Linked DNA regions of Enteractinococcus fodinae. The protein of the gene in region 1 interacts with the protein of each later gene in a pairwise test. Links are inferred from orthologs where the notes say so. Each region holds a gene or a part of one and is shown on either strand. Other genes may lie near its edges. The genes, in order: clpS and J2S62_RS09675.

Region 1 (8,436 bases):
ACCCCGTAGGAATCGACCGGAGCAGAACGCAGCCCGGCGATGGCGTACTCGTCAAGATCGGAGGTGACCACGATACCCGTGTTGGTGTTGCCGAGGTCATCGAGCAGCCGACGGGCGTGGTGGGCCTCTTCTAACAGGTCACCCGAATCGATGCGCACAAACGCCAGCTCGGGACCGGCGATATCCACCGCGTTGCGAATACCGGTTTCGATGTCGTAGGTATCGACCAACAGGGAGGTCTTATTTCCCATGGCATCTACTTGGGCTTGAAAAGCCGCTCGCTCATCATCGTGCAGCAAGGTAAAGGAGTGGGCAGCAGTCCCGGCGGTTGTGATGCCGTACCGTAACCCCGCCGCTAAGTTTGACGTTGAAGCGAAACCGGCGATGGCGGCTGCTCGAGCGGCAGCGGCAGCGGCTTCTTCATGGGCTCGACGGGAGCCCATTTCGATGCAAGGACGACCACCGGCAGCACGCGTCATGCGGGAAGCCGCCGAAGCAACTGCGGTGTCGTAATTGTGTACCGACAATAAGTAGGTCTCTAAGATCACGGCTTCGGCAAATGTTGCTTCGACCTGCATGATCGGCGAATAGGGGAAATACGGTTCACCTTCGGCATAGGCGTAGATGTCGCCGGTAAACCGGTATTGCGCCAACCAATTCAGGGTGTCCTCGGAGACCACTTGGTGATCGGATAGGAATCCTAGGTGCTCATCATCGAAACGAAAATTGGCCAATCCTTCTAAGAACCGCCCTTGACCTGCGCTGACACCGTATCTTCGGCCCGTCGGGAGTCGGCGAGCGAATAACTCAAAGACCGCTTTGCGGTCGGCGGTACCGGCTTTGCGAGCCGCGTCCACCATGGTCAGTTCGTAGTGGTCGGTGAAAAACGAGGTGGGGCTGTCGCCACGATGTGTGTTACTCACACATCCAACACTAGCCCGTTGTACCCACTGAGAACACATTTTGGCCTTGCCGGTAACGAATTAGCCCACGTAGTGCCGACTTGTTGCCTAGAATATGGGGCATGTCCGTTACCAGTGCAGTTGATGTCGACCCAGATCTTGCCGTCGAAGAGTTGTCCGCCACGACCCAGCCGTGGCAGGTGATCGTCTGGAACGACCCGGTGAACCTGATGAGTTATGTCACGTATGTGTTTCGCACCTACTTTGGGTTCTCCTCGGCGGTGGCGCATCGGCTGATGCTGCAAGTGCACAACGAAGGTAAAGCCGTCGTAGCCCAGGGCACCAAAGAAGAGGCAGAACGACACGTCGCCGCGCTGCACGGGTATGGTTTGTGGGCGACCTACGAGCAGAACAACTAGAGGATGCGACACCGAACACCTTATGGCACTAGCTTTTAAATCCACGCTGCGCGGGTACTCCGCCTACCTTGAGAAACCCGAACGCCAGATTCTGCGCTCGTTATTTTCCGACGTGCTGACCCTTCTGGGCGGCGTCAGCCCCGCCGATGAGCCCTTGGAAGACGATAAACCCAAATTCTTCGACCGATTTCGGCCAGCCGCTGAGACCGCACAACTGCCGGATGCTCCGGCTCAAGACAACGATTCACCCACCGATGCCGCATTCTGGGATCTTGTCGGATCACTGACCGACGACGAAGTCCACATCGACCTGTCGGATCCAGCCGTCAAACGCTTGTTACCGGATGCTCGCTCTGATGAGGACGAAGACGCCGGCTCCGAGCAGTTCCGTCAACTGGCCCAAGACGATATCCGCCAGGAAAAAATTGCAGACCTCCAGCGAGCTTATGCACTGATACAATCCGGGTCGCTGATGCTGACACAAAAGGAAGCAGAAGCGTTTAGCCGTGCCTTGAACCAGGTGCGATTGGTGTTATCGTCGCGGTTGAACATTGAAACCGAACGCGACGCCGAACGGGTACACCGCATTGGATCGGTGGACCAAGCGACCGACGTGGAAAGCTACATGGCGTTGTTGTACAACTTTGTGTCTTGGCTGCAAGAAACCTTGATGCAGGCAATGATCGGAGATTTATCGTGACCAAGCCGAACCCTCAAGCGCCCATCGGTATTTTCGATTCGGGCGTGGGCGGGCTGACCGTGGCGCGGGCCGTCATTGATCAGCTTCCCGACGAGGACGTCGTCTACGTGGGCGATACGGCCAACACCCCGTATGGCCCCAAACCCATCGCGCAAGTCCGTCGCCTGGCGCTGACGATCATGGACGAACTGGTCGACGCCGGGGTGAAACTGCTCGTCATCGCGTGCAATTCGGCCACCGCCGCGGTCCTGCGCGACGCCCGTGAACGATACACCAAGGCGTACGGGATCCCCGTGGTCGAGGTCATCCAGCCGGCGGTCCAGCGGGCCGTGACCTCCACCCAGAACGGCAAAGTAGGTGTCATTGGCACCGAAGCGACGATTTCGTCGGGCGCCTATGAAGATATGTTTGCCGCCGCACCGCAATTAGAGATCACTTCGGCGGCCGCCCCGCGGTTCGTCGAATTCGTAGAACAGGGCATCACCACCGGTCCGGAGCTGTTGTCCGTGGCAGAACAGTACCTGGCGCCCTTCAAGTCCGCCGGCGTGGACACCCTGATTTTGGGTTGTACGCATTACCCGCTGCTGGCCGGAGTCATCAGCTACGTCATGGGGGAGCAGGTGAACTTAGTCACATCCTCGGAGTCGACGGCGCGGGCGGTGTATCGCGAATTAGTTCGTCATGGCTTGGAGAACCCGGCCGGCGCAGCCAGCCACAACCCGCCTGCAGGCTCACGACATAAGTTCATGTCCACCGGTGACCCGGGCAGTTTCGCCCACCTGGCCCAGCGATTCCTTGGTCCGGAAGTCGGCGGCGTAACGCAGATTCGTACGGTCGCTGAGCAATTCCCGACCGGTACACTATCGGTAATCGCCGCACCACGCAGTCAATCTGCGGCACGCTAGCGCAAAGGAATCGAGGATATGCAGCTCACCATTATTGGCGCATCAGGCTCATTTCCCGGTCCGGGCTCTCCGGCCTCGTGCTATTTGGTCTCAGCCAACGGGGTTGATGAACACGGCGCACCCAAAACCTGGCGCATCATCCTCGATATGGGCAACGGAGCACTAGGCACACTCCAGCGCTACGTGGCACTTGAAGACATCGACGCGATTTTGCTGTCCCATCTGCATCCCGATCACTTCATGGACCTGTGCGGATTACACATTGTGGTGCGTTGGAACCCCAACGGCTGGGATGTCGGTCGCATTCCCGTCTACGGTCCGGCAGACACCGCCGATCGCATCGCCATTGCCTACGGCCTCGACCCCGACCCTGGAATGCACCCAGACTTTGACTTCCGCGACTGGCAAGTTCGCCAACCCGTGCGCATCGGGCCGTTCACCATCACCCCGTATCCGGTGCGCCACCCCATCGATGAGGCCTACGCACTGCGAGTCGAGGCCACCGAACCGACCGCCCAGGGTGACCAGACCTCCGTGTTGACCTACTCGGGCGACACCGACACGGCCCCAGGGCTGGTCGAAGCCGCCACCGGCGCCGATCTGTTTTTATGCGAAGCCGCGTTTCATGAAGGCCGCGATGATGACATTGATGGCGTGCACCTGACCGGCAAACGCGCCGGCGAAATGGCGACCGCAGCCGGCGTCGGACGGTTGTTGCTGACCCATATCCCGGTGTGGAATGACCCGTTGGTCACCTCGCAAGAAGCCCGCACGACGTATGATGGACAATTGGCCGTCGCCGTCTCGGGCGTCACCTACACCGTCTAAAAGGAGCACGTTTGTTCACTCGCGCCGATGACCGCACCGCCAGCCAACTCCGAGAGGTCTCGATTGAAACCGGGTGGTCCGCTCACGCCGAAGGCTCTGCCATCGTGACCTTCGGGAACACGAAAGTCTTATGCACCGCCAGCTTCACCGAAGGTGTGCCGCGCTGGCTTAAAGGCAAAAACCGCGGCTGGGTTACCGCCGAATACGCGATGCTACCCCGAGCCACCGGTTCGCGCACCGCGCGCGAATCCGTGCGCGGGAAAGTCTCGGGTCGCACCCAAGAAATCTCCCGGCTCATCGGTCGGAGCTTGCGCGCCGTGGTCAACACCAAAGCACTCGGTGAAAACACCATCGTGGTCGACTGTGACGTCATTCAAGCCGACGGCGGGACGCGCACCGCAGCCATCACCGGGGCCTGGGTCGCACTGGCCTTGGCCGTTGAATGGGCGCGCGACCAACGCATTATTCGGTCCACCGCCACGCCACTGACCGGCTCGGTTGCCGCGGTTTCCGTCGGGATGATCGACGGCACCGCGCTGTTAGACCTGCCTTATGAAGAAGACGTGCGCGCCGACACCGACATGAACGTCGTAACAACCGGCGACGGGGAGTTCATCGAGATTCAGGGGACCGCCGAAGAACAGCCGTTTAGTCGAACTCAACTGGACGAGATGTTGGACTTGGCGGTCGCCGGGACCGCCCGGCTGACCGAAATCCAGCAGGCAGCTCTGAGCGCAGTGGCCCAAGCCCAGCCGGCTGAACAGGAGTAGCTCATGGACCCCGTCATTGTGCTGGCTTCGAATAACGCCGGCAAACTTGCAGAGCTTCGGGCGATCTTAACCGAAGCCATCCCGACGTTGGATCCCACCCAGATCGTGGACGCGGCAACCGTCAATGCCCCGGATGTTGTTGAGGACGGCGTCACGTTCGAGGCCAACGCGCTGAAAAAAGCCACCCAAACCGCCGCGGCCACCGGGCTGATCGCCGTGGCTGATGACTCGGGGCTGACCGTGGATGTCATGCACGGTGCTCCGGGGATCTTCTCGGCGCGCTGGGCGGGCAAGCACGGCGATGATCAGGCCAACATGGAGCTGCTGCTGGCCCAGCTATCAGATATCGATGCTGAGCACCGCGGCGCGGCGTTTGTCTGTGCCGCTGCCTTCGCGACTCCAGACGGCGAAACCCGGCACGTGGAGCTGGGCCGAATGGCCGGGGACCTGACCTTCGAACCCCGCGGTGAGCACGGCTTTGGTTACGACCCGATCGTCGAAATCCCGCACCTGGGCAAAACCGCAGCCGAACTCGACCCCGAAACGAAAAACGAGATCTCCCATCGTGGCAAAGCGTTCCGCGCGTTAGCACCAGTGTTGGCAGGTGTGCTCAACAAGGCATGAACTTCACCGCCATCGACTTCGAAACCGCCAACGGGTTTCGCGGCTCGGCCTGCGCCATCGGCGCGGTCAAATACCGCAACGGCAAACTCGTCGACACCCACTACAGCCTGTTGAAGCCCCCGGCCGGTTTTGACCGGTTCGACCCGCGCAACGTGGCCATCCACGGCATTACCCCCGAGGCAGTCGCCGAGGCACCGGCATTTGCCGAACACTTCGACGACCTCTATGCCTTTATCGACGATGATGTGGTCGTGGCCCACAACGCCGGTTTTGATATCGGTGTGATCGAGTCCGGGCTGGAAGTCTCCAACCGATCGATCCCGCACATGGAATTTGCCTGCACCCTGACCATGTCGCGCAAAAACTATCAACTGGCCTCCCACGCGCTGCCCTCTGCGGCAGCCGAGGCCGGTTATGTCATCAACAACCACCACAACGCGCTGGAAGACGCCAAAGCCGCCGCGGCCATCGTCGTGGATGTCGCCAAACGACTGGCCGCCGCCTCATTTGATGCGCTGTTGGACGCCTCGGGCATGCAACGCAGAGTGCTCCGGCCGCGCGAGGTCGGCACCCAATTATCGCGTCCCACCAGACACGCAATGACCATGCCCGGCATGTTTGACGCCAACAACGGTGCAGTCTCCGTCGATCAGCTGCCCGATCTGATTCGCTGGCCCAACGAGGGCATTAACCCCCCGGCCAATGAACAAGCAGATCCGCGGCACCCGCTGTATGGTCACCACGTGGTGTTCACCGGCATGATGGGCCTGTCGCGTCAGGAAGCCAAGAACAAGGCCGCCGCCCACGGGGCCCAAACCCAATCTCGGATCGGCGCCTCCACCACCATGGTGGTGATTGGCGACGGGATCCGGGCCGAAGATCTGGTCAATGTCGAAACCGACCCGCGAATGCAACAACGCAAGATGCGTGAGGTGATCCAGCGTCGCAAACAGGGCCAGAACATCGTGTTGGTCACCGAGCCGGAATTCTTACTGATGCTCAACGAGAACTGGCCGCACGCCAGTGTGGTGTAGCTGAGATCCCGTTAGAACGCGACGATGTTGGACTCCAGCCGCGAGTAACTGTCTTCCATCCCGGAGACCATCCCCGTATCGATGACCACATCGCGCAGTTCAGTCGTCGGATACTCAATGACGGTGGTGACCAGGGTGCCCTGGCTGACCTCGGCCAGATTGACTTCATTGGTCGTGCTGGCACCCTCGACGCCCAGCAGCCGTTCGGTCGTGATGAAATGATACGGCGCCTCGAAGGCTAAGAGCTCGCCGGTAAAACCGAACCGGTCGGTGCCTTCGACGGTTTCCCACTCATACCGGTATGATTCACCGACCTGCTGGGCAACATCGCAGGTGGTCATGACCCAACCGTCGGGTCCCAGCATCCACTGGCGAACCAACTCCGGGGTGTGGTGGGCCGCCCACACTTTGTCGATGGGTGCCCGGATGACACGACTGATTCGAATCACGGTGTCGGTCAGATACTGCAACTGGGCGATATGACTGGCCGAATAGGTCGACTCATCGGTCACGACCCCATCCAGCTGCCCCAGCGCTTCGCGTAAGCCCTCAACCATCTGCATGGCCATGAGCTGTTCCATCTCCTGGGCGGAGGAGAAGTGCGAGGTCGCCGTCACGAGCGAACCCAAGGTCGACTCTTCAAAGGCATAGACCGTGCGGACGGTAGGCAACTGGTCGTTGGCGGTGCCATCGGCGTGCGCAAATCCGTCGAGGACCTCAAATCCGTGCGGTGGGTCCACGCTGTTGAACTGCCAGTACCCAAAGGTTTGTTCGCCGTCGGGCCCGGTCATGAGATACTCCGACCGGCCGCCGGGGCGGAACCCGTGACGGGTGAAGGTGGCCGGCCAGGTGGGTGGACCCCAAAATGCTTCCAACTGCCGTGGATCCACATATGCGTCCCAGAGCCGATGCACCGGGACGGGAAAATCCGCCACAATAGTGAGGGTGAGTGCAGTCGGATCGGTGTCGAGGGATCTGATCGTCATCGTCGGGACCTTCCGTGCAAGAACCACGCGCGACCTCCCTGACTCGGGGTGTCAGCATGCCGCTTTGGGAGCTTTGACGCTACGCCGACGACCGGTAGCGGTCAAGAGATCTGGAAGCTGGAAAAACACGCACTTTCAACCTTTATTACCGTTCGGTAACTAGGGTGAGGGAATTTTATGACCTCTGACTTGCGGGTTTATTTCGGGGGTTGAAACCGGGGGTGAAAATCACCTTGACCCCCGGTAAAACACGAATCCTTCTCTAGGCTGTCCTGTGGGCCATTTCACTGCACCGAGGCCTCCGCGAGTCACATGACCCTGCGGTCAGCTACGACCATGACACAGACAGGCACCCGATCCATGCCCCTCATTGACCTCACACCGCGAAGTCCGCACACCCGCACCACAACTCGTCTCACATCCAAAGGTGGTGCACTGTGAAGTTAGATTACTCGGCAATCATTGATGTCACCCCTGCACTGGCCGTCATAGAAGACACCAGCAGATTACTCTTGACCGTCGGAGTGGGACTTTTCCTGGCGTATATCGTGCTGCTTGTCGGGGCCAATATGGTCGGCGTGATACACCGACTCGTCATCCAGGGCCGTCGTACCAAAAACATTCAGCGTCAAGGCAAGGCGCCAGCCCACCAGGCCCAGGTGGCCGGTGTCGCTCGAGCCATGGAACGAGAAGCCGCATGATCGCTGTTTTCGGACAAACCATTGATCTCATACTCATCATCGCTCTGGTCTTGATCCTGGGCGGTGTCGCCTACGGAGTGATGCTGTTCATCCTGTCGCGCTTTGAACCCAGAAGACCACTGGAAAACCGACTGCGCTCCCACCTGATGACGCACCCCAAAGACCGCGATGTCGTCTTCCTCATTCCATGTCTCAACGAAGAAGAAGTCATTAGCGCCAGCCTGGCACGGCTCACCGCCTTGGACCACCAAAAGATACACATTCTGGTCATTGATGACGGCTCGGATGATTCCACGGCGCAGCTCGTGATGGAGAATCCCGACCCGCGCGTCAAACTGCTGCGTCGTATGCTTCCCAATGCCCGACAAGGCAAAGGTCAAGCGCTCAACGCGGGCATCCAACATATCCGTGAGGGGGCGCTAGGCCCCGATTTTGACCCCTCGAGCGCCATTATCGTCGTCGTTGACGCTGATGGAAGGCTTGAACCCCACGCCCTAGACGTCGTGCTGCCAAGCTTCGACGACCCGCAACTGGGCGGGATACAAATCGGGGTGCGCATCAACAACC
Region 2 (8,673 bases), 960 kb from region 1 along the record:
GTAGTTATCCAAGATCGCCGGGAAAGCATCGAACATGTGCACCACATTGGCGATGAGGTCATCAAAGTCCATCGCATTCGCGGTACGCAGCCGGGAAGTATATTCCTTATAAATCTCGGCAACCGCCTGGTTCCAGGGGTCCCCGCCGACGGTGGAGGCGAAAGCCTCATCGTCCACCAATTCGTTTTTCAACGATGAGATCTTGTTCCGGATCGCGCGGGGTGCAAAGCGTTTGGGGTCCATGTCGGCGTCTTTGGCGATTTGGGTGATCAGCCGCAGCGAGTCGGTGGCATCGTAAATCGAGAAATTCGCCTTTAGGTCAATGTGGGGCGCTTCGCGACGCAAGATACGCACGCAGGAGGAGTGGAACGTGGAGATCCACATCCGTTGAGCTGTCGTGCCAACGAGTTCGCCGATGCGCTCACGCATCTCGGCTGCGGCTTTATTCGTAAACGTGATGGCCAAGAATTCGTGGGGTCGGGCATCGCCGGTCGCCAGGAGATGGCCGATACGGTGGGTCAACACCCGAGTTTTGCCGGACCCTGCGCCTGCCACGATCAGCAGCGGTCCGCCTCGATGCACCACGGCTTCGGCTTGGGCATCATTGAGTCCAGCAACCAGTTCCTCCGCAGAAGAACGATGGGGCACAGCTAAAGCGTCGGTCGCTGCTGGGGTGCCAAAAGCGGGGGCAAAACTGGGCAAAGAAGTCTGGTGGGCCATGATGTATCAGTCTAACCGCTGGGGCTGGTTATACCGGTGCCTGTTCGCCGGCTGTGGAGAACACCAAAACCGGCCCGGGCCAGAACTCCACTAAGATGGCAGGTAGTTTCAGCCCCCTTGCCCTTGGCCGTAGACCAAGGCGGGTATGTACACACTGCCGGAGGACGCGTGGCCAGAAGAAGAGCGAAAGATTACCAACAGCAGCAGCCCGATAACCGTAAACAGAAACCCGAGCGTCCACGGCTGACGAAAGCCCAAATCAAAGAAGATATCCACCGGGCCAACCGCCAAGAAGGTAGTCCCGGCATCTTGGTGTTTGCGGTGTTGGCCGTGACAGCGTTCATCGCGTTTTACTACCACATTTTGGCGCTTCAGGGCATGGAACAGCTCACCGGTGGGGTCTCAATGTTGGACCATCGCCTTGGCGGTTTTGATGTCGCAGACGTGGAACAACTGTCGGGACGAATGGATGAGGCTGCGATGGGCCAATATAACTTCGTGCATATTACCGCCGGGCGAATTTTCCCGATCATGATGGCACTCAGTGTCATCGTGGTTGCGGTGTGGACCTTGCGTTCCAAGCTTGCTAAATGGATAGCCGCGATCGTTGGCGTTGGATACGCTGCCTTGGAGATCTGGGCTGCCATCACCCGCGAGACAGCTCTACTCGACACCACCGAAGCTAATGTCGCCCTAGCGTCCTCGCTGACCATCGCTCAGTGGTTGATCCTGACGTTTTTAGTAATTGGCATTGTGGTGATGCTGATTCTGAAGTTCATCGGCAGAAACAGTCCCGGTCTGGAGACTTCCCTCGACCCTGACCGCGAGATCCCCTAATATCGCTGATGGCAGGCTGGAAGAACGGTGGTCACTTTTTGGCCACGTCGGTCACAGCCTGCTAGGCTAACTTCGTTGCAATAGCAACGATGCCTCCGTAGCTCAGTAGGATAGAGCATCCCTCTCCTAAAGGGAAGGTCGTCGGTTCGATTCCGGCCGGGGGCACAACTTCCGCATTCGCCGACGAATCACAGTTCTGCCGAGACGTGGCTGAGATCTCAGCGTATATGCGCCGATGAGAGACGCAGCGCTCGCGCCCGGGACCATGCATTAATCGTTCCTACCAGATGACGATCGGTTCCGGAATCGATCGACCTGAAGCTACACTGGCCTCGAAAGCGTTGGTATAACAAGCCGGAGGCATCCCACAGGCAACGAACCGGTGCGATCCCACAGGAACGAGGCTACTGTGACTGATCGAATCTTAGGGACTGACGGTGCAGTCATGTCTCGTGCTCAGCCACCTCAGACACGTTCTGGAGACACCCGCGACGGTGGCCGCCGACTCCCCCGTGGCCGATACCGCGTGGGCAAGCTGCTCGGACATGGTGGATTGGCAGAGGTCTATCTCGCCGACGATACGGTCCTGGATCGCCAGGTCGCCGTCAAGGTCTTACGCGCTGAAAGACTCAACGAGCCCGGCATGGTTGAGAGGTTTCAGCAAGAAGCCGAGACGATTGCGGGTCTCGACCACCCCGGCATCGTGTCTGTACTGGCCGGCGGTGACAATTTCGTCACCGACCCGCAAAGTGACCTCGCGGGGCGTCCCTACATCGTGATGGAGTACTTGGACGGGGCCACCTTGCAAGCACGGCTCAACGAGCAGACCAGCGCTCCGGCAGGGCTCAGCGTCGATGAGGCCTTACGCATTATGTCCCAGGTTTTGGCATCGTTGGCTTACGGGCACGGCCAAGGCGTCGTGCACGGAGACGTGACAGCCACGAACGTTATGCTCACGACCACCGGGCTTGTGAAGTTAATCGACTTTGGTAGTAGCGCTCAGGTGGTGACCGAAAAGGGCGCTACGATGCCGCTGGCTCACGATGCTACTCTGCGCTACGTCCCGCCAGAGCGCGCGCAGGGAGAACTGTTTGATGCACGAGCAGATCTGTATTCTGCTGGATGCCTGCTCTATGAGCTGCTCACCGGACGCACCCCCTTTGCTGGACCGTCACCGGTCGACTTGGCGCACCAGCATGTGCATCAACAACCCGAACCCCCGTCCACGTATTGTCAGCAGATTGACCCCGAACTTGACGCCGTCGTCTTGCGTTCACTAGCGAAGTCCCCCGAAGCACGCCACCAAAGCGCCCAAGATTTTCTCAACGAGCTGTGCGCCACGCGTTATGCCCGATAGCACATATAGCTCCCTGAAAGCCTGTCAGGGGACCTTGTGGCTGGCCGTGGATTCGACCGGACTCGTTCAAGAGGTCTTGCGGCGATAACAGAAAACCTATTGAGTAGATATAGAGAACTCGGGCATACCCCTGCCCGAGCCCTGCAACGCGACACCTCCGTTGTACGCATCAGAAAGGTGACTCATGACTGAAAATTACGCAGACTACACCGCACCAGGCATCGACATGGAAGACGGCCATCGGGTAACCGAGATCCTTCAGACCCGTCTTCATGCGCTCAATGATCTTCACCTCACCCTGAAGCACGCCCACTGGAATGTTGTGGGACCAGAATTTATTTCGGTCCATGAAATGCTCGATCCGCAGGTGACCGAAGTCCGCAACTGGGCCGATACTGTCGCCGAACGTATCGCAACCATGGGCGTTTCTCCCAAAGGCACACCCGGATCTATCGTTACCGGACGCACTTGGGACGACTACCCGCTAAACCGTGCCTCAAGCCTAGCGCACATTACTGCCCTGAACCAGGTGTACACCGATGTCATTAAGGACTTCCGCACAGCGATTGCTGAGACCGGGAAAGTCGACCCGATCTCTGAAGATGTCCTGATCGAGGTAACGCGCGGCTTGGAACTGTTCCAGTGGTTCCTGCGCTCCTTTATCACCAAGTCGGATGGCTCATTAGACCCCGTCTCCGAATAACAAGAACATAGCACCGCGCAGGTGCTCTTGCTCCCTGAAGATTGCCGCAACCATGGCAATGTTCAGGGAGCTTCTTCTTGTCCGCTGCGCTGTTGCGATGAATTCAACGTGGTGCCGAAGCGCTGCCGAAACGCTGTTGGTGTGGTGCCTAATTGCCGCGCAAAGGCGTGCCGCAGTGTTTCATCGGTGCCAAACCCGCACCGCAATGCCACCTCGGTGATCGGATGCCCTTCGAGAATGAGGTTGCGTGCCGCATCTACGCGTACCTTTTCTACCCACTGAGAGGGGCTCACGCCCACTGCAGCCTGAAACAACCGGCTGAGGTGCCGGGTGCTCACCCCGATCGCTGCGGCCATCGAAGAGACCGTGTGGGGTGCTGCCGGATTCGCCACGACCGTATCCATCAGGCGCCGCAATGACTGTGGCGAGTCCACCGGGCCGGTCAACGCCGACGAAAACTGGCTTTGCCCACCCGGTCGCTGCATAAACATCACCAACTCGCGGGCCACCTCACGGGCAATATCAGCACCCAGGTCGTGTTCCACAAGCGCCAGAGCCAGATCAATCCCCGCAGTAATCCCGGCAGAGGTAAAGTACCGCCCATCCTGAATGTGCAAGATGTCGGGCTCGACCCTGATGCGCGGATACCAGCGGGCCAGCAGATGGGTGTGGCGCCAATGCGTGGTCGCTCTACGACCGTCAAGATACCCTAAACCAGCTAATACAAATGCACCGGTACACACCGACGCGACCCGCTGGGCCCCATCGCTGAGCTGCCGGGCGGTAGCTAACAAGACCGAATCCAAGTTCTGTTGCACCAGCTGCGGCCCACCGGCGATGATCACCGTGTCGTAGGCGGTCGTACCGTCGGCCGCGTGAGTATCTGCCAGCGTCACACCCGAAGCAGTGCGCACGGTTCCCCCGCTGCGTGAAACCAGGTCGACAACATAGTGCTGCCCGCCGGGATCGGCATGATGCAACACATCCACGGGACCACTGACATCCAAAAGTGTTACCCCGTCGAAGACAAGGATTCCTACGCGCCGCATGATGTCCGATTCCTTTGGTTGATGGACTGAAAAGACATGGCTTTAGTGTAGCGTGCCTGGCAGCATGACAAGAGAACCCACTAGGAAAGGAAATATATGGCTGAAGTTATTGCAGGTGTCACCATTCCAGATAGCAAGATGGCCCAGGATGCCACCGACCTGGTCCGTGACGTTGCCGATGAGCTGATCTATCACCACTCTCGCCGGGTGTTCCTGTTTGCCTCACTGCGGGGCCAAGAACAGCAACTCAACTATGATCCCGAACTGGTCTATATCGGGGCGATGTTCCACGATCTCGGGCTCACCGATAAGTACCGGACCACCGACCAGCGTTTCGAAATCGACGCCGCCAACGTGGCACGCGATTTTCTCAGAGAATATGACGTCACCGGCGAGGCCGGGGACAAAGTGTGGAACGCGATCGCGCTGCACACTACACCAGAGATTCCACTGCATATGGATCCCGAAGTAGCTCTGGTGACCCGCGGGGTCGAGCTCGATGTTTTAGGTATCGGCTATGACGCGATCAATGACGAGCAGCGAGCAGAAGTGGTCTCGGCTCATCCACGCCCGGACTTTAAGAATAGAATCCTGGCGGCCTTTACTGATGGGTTGAAAGATCGTCCCGAGACGACCTTCGGCAACGTCAAGGCAGATGTATTAGAACATTTCTTACCCGGCTTTGAGCGCGGTGACTTTGTCGAAGTCATCCGCAAGAATGCTTGGTCCGAATAACAGCTTTCGCTTTCTTGCTCACGCAGTGGCCGTCGTCCTCACAGGGCGGCGGCCACTGGCGTGGTGACTGACCTAGCTGCCGGTGGCTTGGTGCGCTCCTGTGCGCCGCGCCAAGACCACGGTGTCGTCTAGGGTCACCTGTTGCCCCTCGGGGCCGGTGGCCTGGCGCGACTGGGTTGTCGCGACTTCGACCCTCCACTCAGTGGGGTCCAGGGCCAGAAGCTCAAGTTCGGTCTCGGGTGTGGTGGGTTCATGTTTATGCTGGGCGTGGTCATCATCTGCTGGCTGGGAGGTGGCCCACGGTGGGAAAGTCGCATGCGAAACCACCAGCAAGAAACCGCCGAGTGCCACGTGTGCTGTGGCCGTGTGCAGTGCTGCACCCCGGTCAAAAGTCCCCTGGGACTGCAAGAAGGCCGCTGTTACCAGGTCGAAGCGCTGCGCTGATTCCCAGGTGGTCACATCTGCCACAACGAAGCTGGCCTGGTTCTGGTCGAGGCCACGTTCGTGGGCTGCTTCGGTGGCCCGTTGGATCGCAACATGAGAGATATCCACTCCGGTTGCCTGCCAGCCATGCTCTGCCAGCCAGATGACGTCGGCACCTTCCCCACAGCCCAAATCGAGTGCGGTCCCCGGGTGCAGCGGCTCCACCATGGTTGCTACCGCGGCATTGACCGCACCAGACCACAGTCGATCCGTGGTTTGATACCGCTGGTCCCACTCGTGGGCCGATTGTTGCGATGCGTCTTCCACGCTGCACCTCCTGGGCTCAAGCTACTGTTGAAATTGAGTTGTGTATAGCTCAGCATAACGGCCGTTGGCGGCCAACAGTTCGGTATGGGTACCGCGCTCAATGATCCGCCCGGATTCCAAAACTAAGATTTCATCGGCCTTGACCACCGTAGAGAGCCGGTGAGCAATCACGATAGCTGTTCGTGCATGCAGCGCCTCATCGAGTGCCTGCTGGACGGCAGCTTCATTGGTGGAGTCCAAGGAAGCGGTCGCCTCATCCAACACGACTGCTTCAGGCGCTGCCACCAACAACCGGGCGATGGCCATCCGCTGCCGCTCGCCACCAGAGAGACGGTACCCCCGCTCGCCCACGACGGTGTCCAACCCGGCCGGCATCTGCGCCACGACTTCGGCGAGGCGCGCATGATGCAAGATCTCCCAGAGTCGTTCGTCGGGGACATCTCGGTGCCCCAAGGTCAGGTTGTCACGAATCGAGGTGTGAAACAGATGAGAATCTTGGGTCACCATTCCGATCCGACGGTGAATGTCTTCGGCGGCCGCATCGCGCAGATCGATGCCATTGAGGGTAATGGATCCGCCGGTGACGTCATACAATCGAGAAACTAAGTTAGCGATCGTGGATTTCCCTGCACCGGAGGATCCCACCAGCGCGACAGTCTGGCCCGGTTCGACCGTGAAGCTCACATCGTGTAGCACTTGCTCGGATTCTCTGGAGTCCAACACGGCGACTTCTTCTAAGCTCGCTAAAGAGACCTCGGAGGCGGCCGGATACTGGAAATCGACGTGATTGAACTCGATGCGCACTCCCCCGGCAGGAATCGGCTTCGGCTGGGGTGGGTCCGCAATCATCGGGCGCAAGTCCAGGACTTCAAAGATGCGTTCGAATGACACCAGCGCACTCATGAGTTCCACGCGAGCCGTCGCAAGCCCCGTCAAGGGTGCATACAGCCGGGTGAGCAGGAGTGCCATGGTGACCACTTCCCCAGCATTGAGCGTCCCCGCCAACGCCTGGTATCCGCCGATCCCATAGACAGCTGCCAGCGCTAAGGACGAGACCAAGGTCAAGATGGTCATAAACACTGACGTCCACACGCTGATTCGGACTCCAGAGTCTCGCACGCTGTCGGCACGCTGCGAAAAGACGCGGGATTCGTGACCTTGTTCGCCGAACAGTTTGACCAGCGTCGCGCCGGGGGCCGAGAACCGTTCGGTCATCTGGTCCCCCATGGCGGCATTGCGTTTGGCTCGTTCCCGGGTCTGGTCAGCGATGCGGTGGCCGATGGTGCGAGCCGGCAACAAGAAGACCGGTAAGAGCAGCAGCGACACCAGCGTGATCTGCCATGAAGTGGTGAACATGACCACCAGGGTCACGCCGAGGGTCACGACATTCATCACCACGGTCGGCAGGGTCCGGGCGATCGCCGTTTGGGCCCCGATCACATCGTTGTTGAGGCGTGACACGAGCGCACCGGTTCGTGCTCGCGTGAAAAACGCGATGGGCATTTTTTGGACGTGATCAAATACGTTGGTGCGCAAATCGTAAATGGTGCGCTCGCCAAGCGATGCGGACTGCCATCGCGAGATAACATTGAGCACGGCTTCAAGGATCGCGACGCCAGCGATCAGTAGCGCCAAGTTGATGACCACTTGTACTTCAGACCCGTCGACGATCGCATTGACCACATCACCGGCTAAGATCGGTGAGACGACCGTCAGCACAGCGCCGAGCGCGGAAACGACCAGATAGAGCACCAGTCGGGCTCGATAGCGGGCAATAAATGTCCAGGCACGTCGGATGGTCCCGGGTTTGAGAGACTCTTGTTCTTTGCTTCGGCGTATTCCGCCCAGGGCTGCCCAGCCCGCATGATTCATGCTCACCTATGTCAGTCCTTCTTTTTTATCCCCAACATGCCAACACATCTTGTGCGGAACTATTCCCTCGTCAGGTGCTGGCGCATGAACTGTATCGAGGCCCGGTGGGCGCGTTCGAATGATGCCATGTGGCTGCCCTGGGCCAGTCCTGCTGCATAACCGGCAATAAATCCCACAAGGACACCGGCCTCGCGGGGCTCTTCCTCGAGCTGGTGGCTAAGGCCTTGAAGCGCACCGAGATCAACGTCTACGGGATCGATCTCAAGTGCTGTGAGAAGTTCTGTGGCCCACGTTGGGAGAGGTTGTGTCATGAGTATAACCCTGTCGTTAAATGCAACAAGGTCTCTCCTGTTGAGGAGAGACCTTGTTGTGCAGTTGTATGAGAGAAGACCTAGCCGACGTAGGTGTAGTAGCCCATCAGCGGGTTGCGGTCTACGCTGTGCAGGATGGTGCCAACCGATGGGTTCTGAGCCCCGATCATCTGGCCGTTGCCAACGTAGATGCCCACGTGTGAGCCGCCGTTTTGGAAGACGAGGTCACCAGGCTGTGGGCTGGAAGTGCGAACGAACTTGCCTGAGCCCAAGATAGCTGAGGTGCTCGATGGAATGTTAATGCCAGCTTGTGCGTAAGCCCACGCGGTGAAGCCGGAG

What was found.
Region 2: the proteins of clpS (region 1) and J2S62_RS09675 interact in binary tests that used the Escherichia coli proteins (3 or more experiments, as listed by UniProt). The link is inferred for Enteractinococcus fodinae from one-to-one orthologs.

What each region holds. Positions count from the first base shown.
Region 1 is NZ_JAVDYJ010000001.1:1,120,469-1,128,904, forward strand. What follows is about bases 1-2,672. They hold clpS (ATP-dependent Clp protease adapter ClpS), read left to right. Parts: upstream 1-1,024; coding sequence 1,025-1,321; downstream 1,322-2,672. Other genes in these bases: J2S62_RS05310 (nicotinate phosphoribosyltransferase), read right to left, coding at 1-923; J2S62_RS05320 (DUF2017 family protein), read left to right, coding at 1,344-2,021; murI (glutamate racemase), read left to right, coding at 2,018-2,672. Outside these bases: more of murI, read left to right, coding at 2,673-2,926; J2S62_RS05330 (MBL fold metallo-hydrolase), read left to right, coding at 2,945-3,754; rph (ribonuclease PH), read left to right, coding at 3,766-4,524; rdgB (RdgB/HAM1 family non-canonical purine NTP pyrophosphatase), read left to right, coding at 4,528-5,148; J2S62_RS05345 (exonuclease domain-containing protein), read left to right, coding at 5,145-6,182; J2S62_RS05350 (SRPBCC family protein), read right to left, coding at 6,194-7,168; J2S62_RS05355 (hypothetical protein), read left to right, coding at 7,606-7,869; J2S62_RS05360 (glycosyltransferase family 2 protein), read left to right, coding at 7,866-8,436. UniProt on the Escherichia coli protein: Involved in the modulation of the specificity of the ClpAP-mediated ATP-dependent protein degradation.
Region 2 is NZ_JAVDYJ010000001.1:2,077,522-2,086,194, forward strand. Bases 1,949-4,857 are described here. They hold J2S62_RS09675 (Dps family protein), read left to right. Parts: upstream 1,949-3,098; coding sequence 3,099-3,617; downstream 3,618-4,857. Other genes in these bases: J2S62_RS09670 (protein kinase domain-containing protein), read left to right, coding at 1,967-2,914; J2S62_RS09680 (GlxA family transcriptional regulator), read right to left, coding at 3,680-4,666; J2S62_RS09685 (HD domain-containing protein), read left to right, coding at 4,763-4,857. Outside these bases: DNA helicase PcrA, read right to left, coding at 1-720; J2S62_RS09660 (hypothetical protein), read left to right, coding at 889-1,557; more of J2S62_RS09685, read left to right, coding at 4,858-5,401; J2S62_RS09690 (class I SAM-dependent methyltransferase), read right to left, coding at 5,474-6,151; J2S62_RS09695 (ABC transporter ATP-binding protein), read right to left, coding at 6,173-8,029; J2S62_RS09700 (molybdopterin-guanine dinucleotide biosynthesis protein), read right to left, coding at 8,083-8,334; J2S62_RS09705 (C40 family peptidase), read right to left, coding at 8,415-8,673.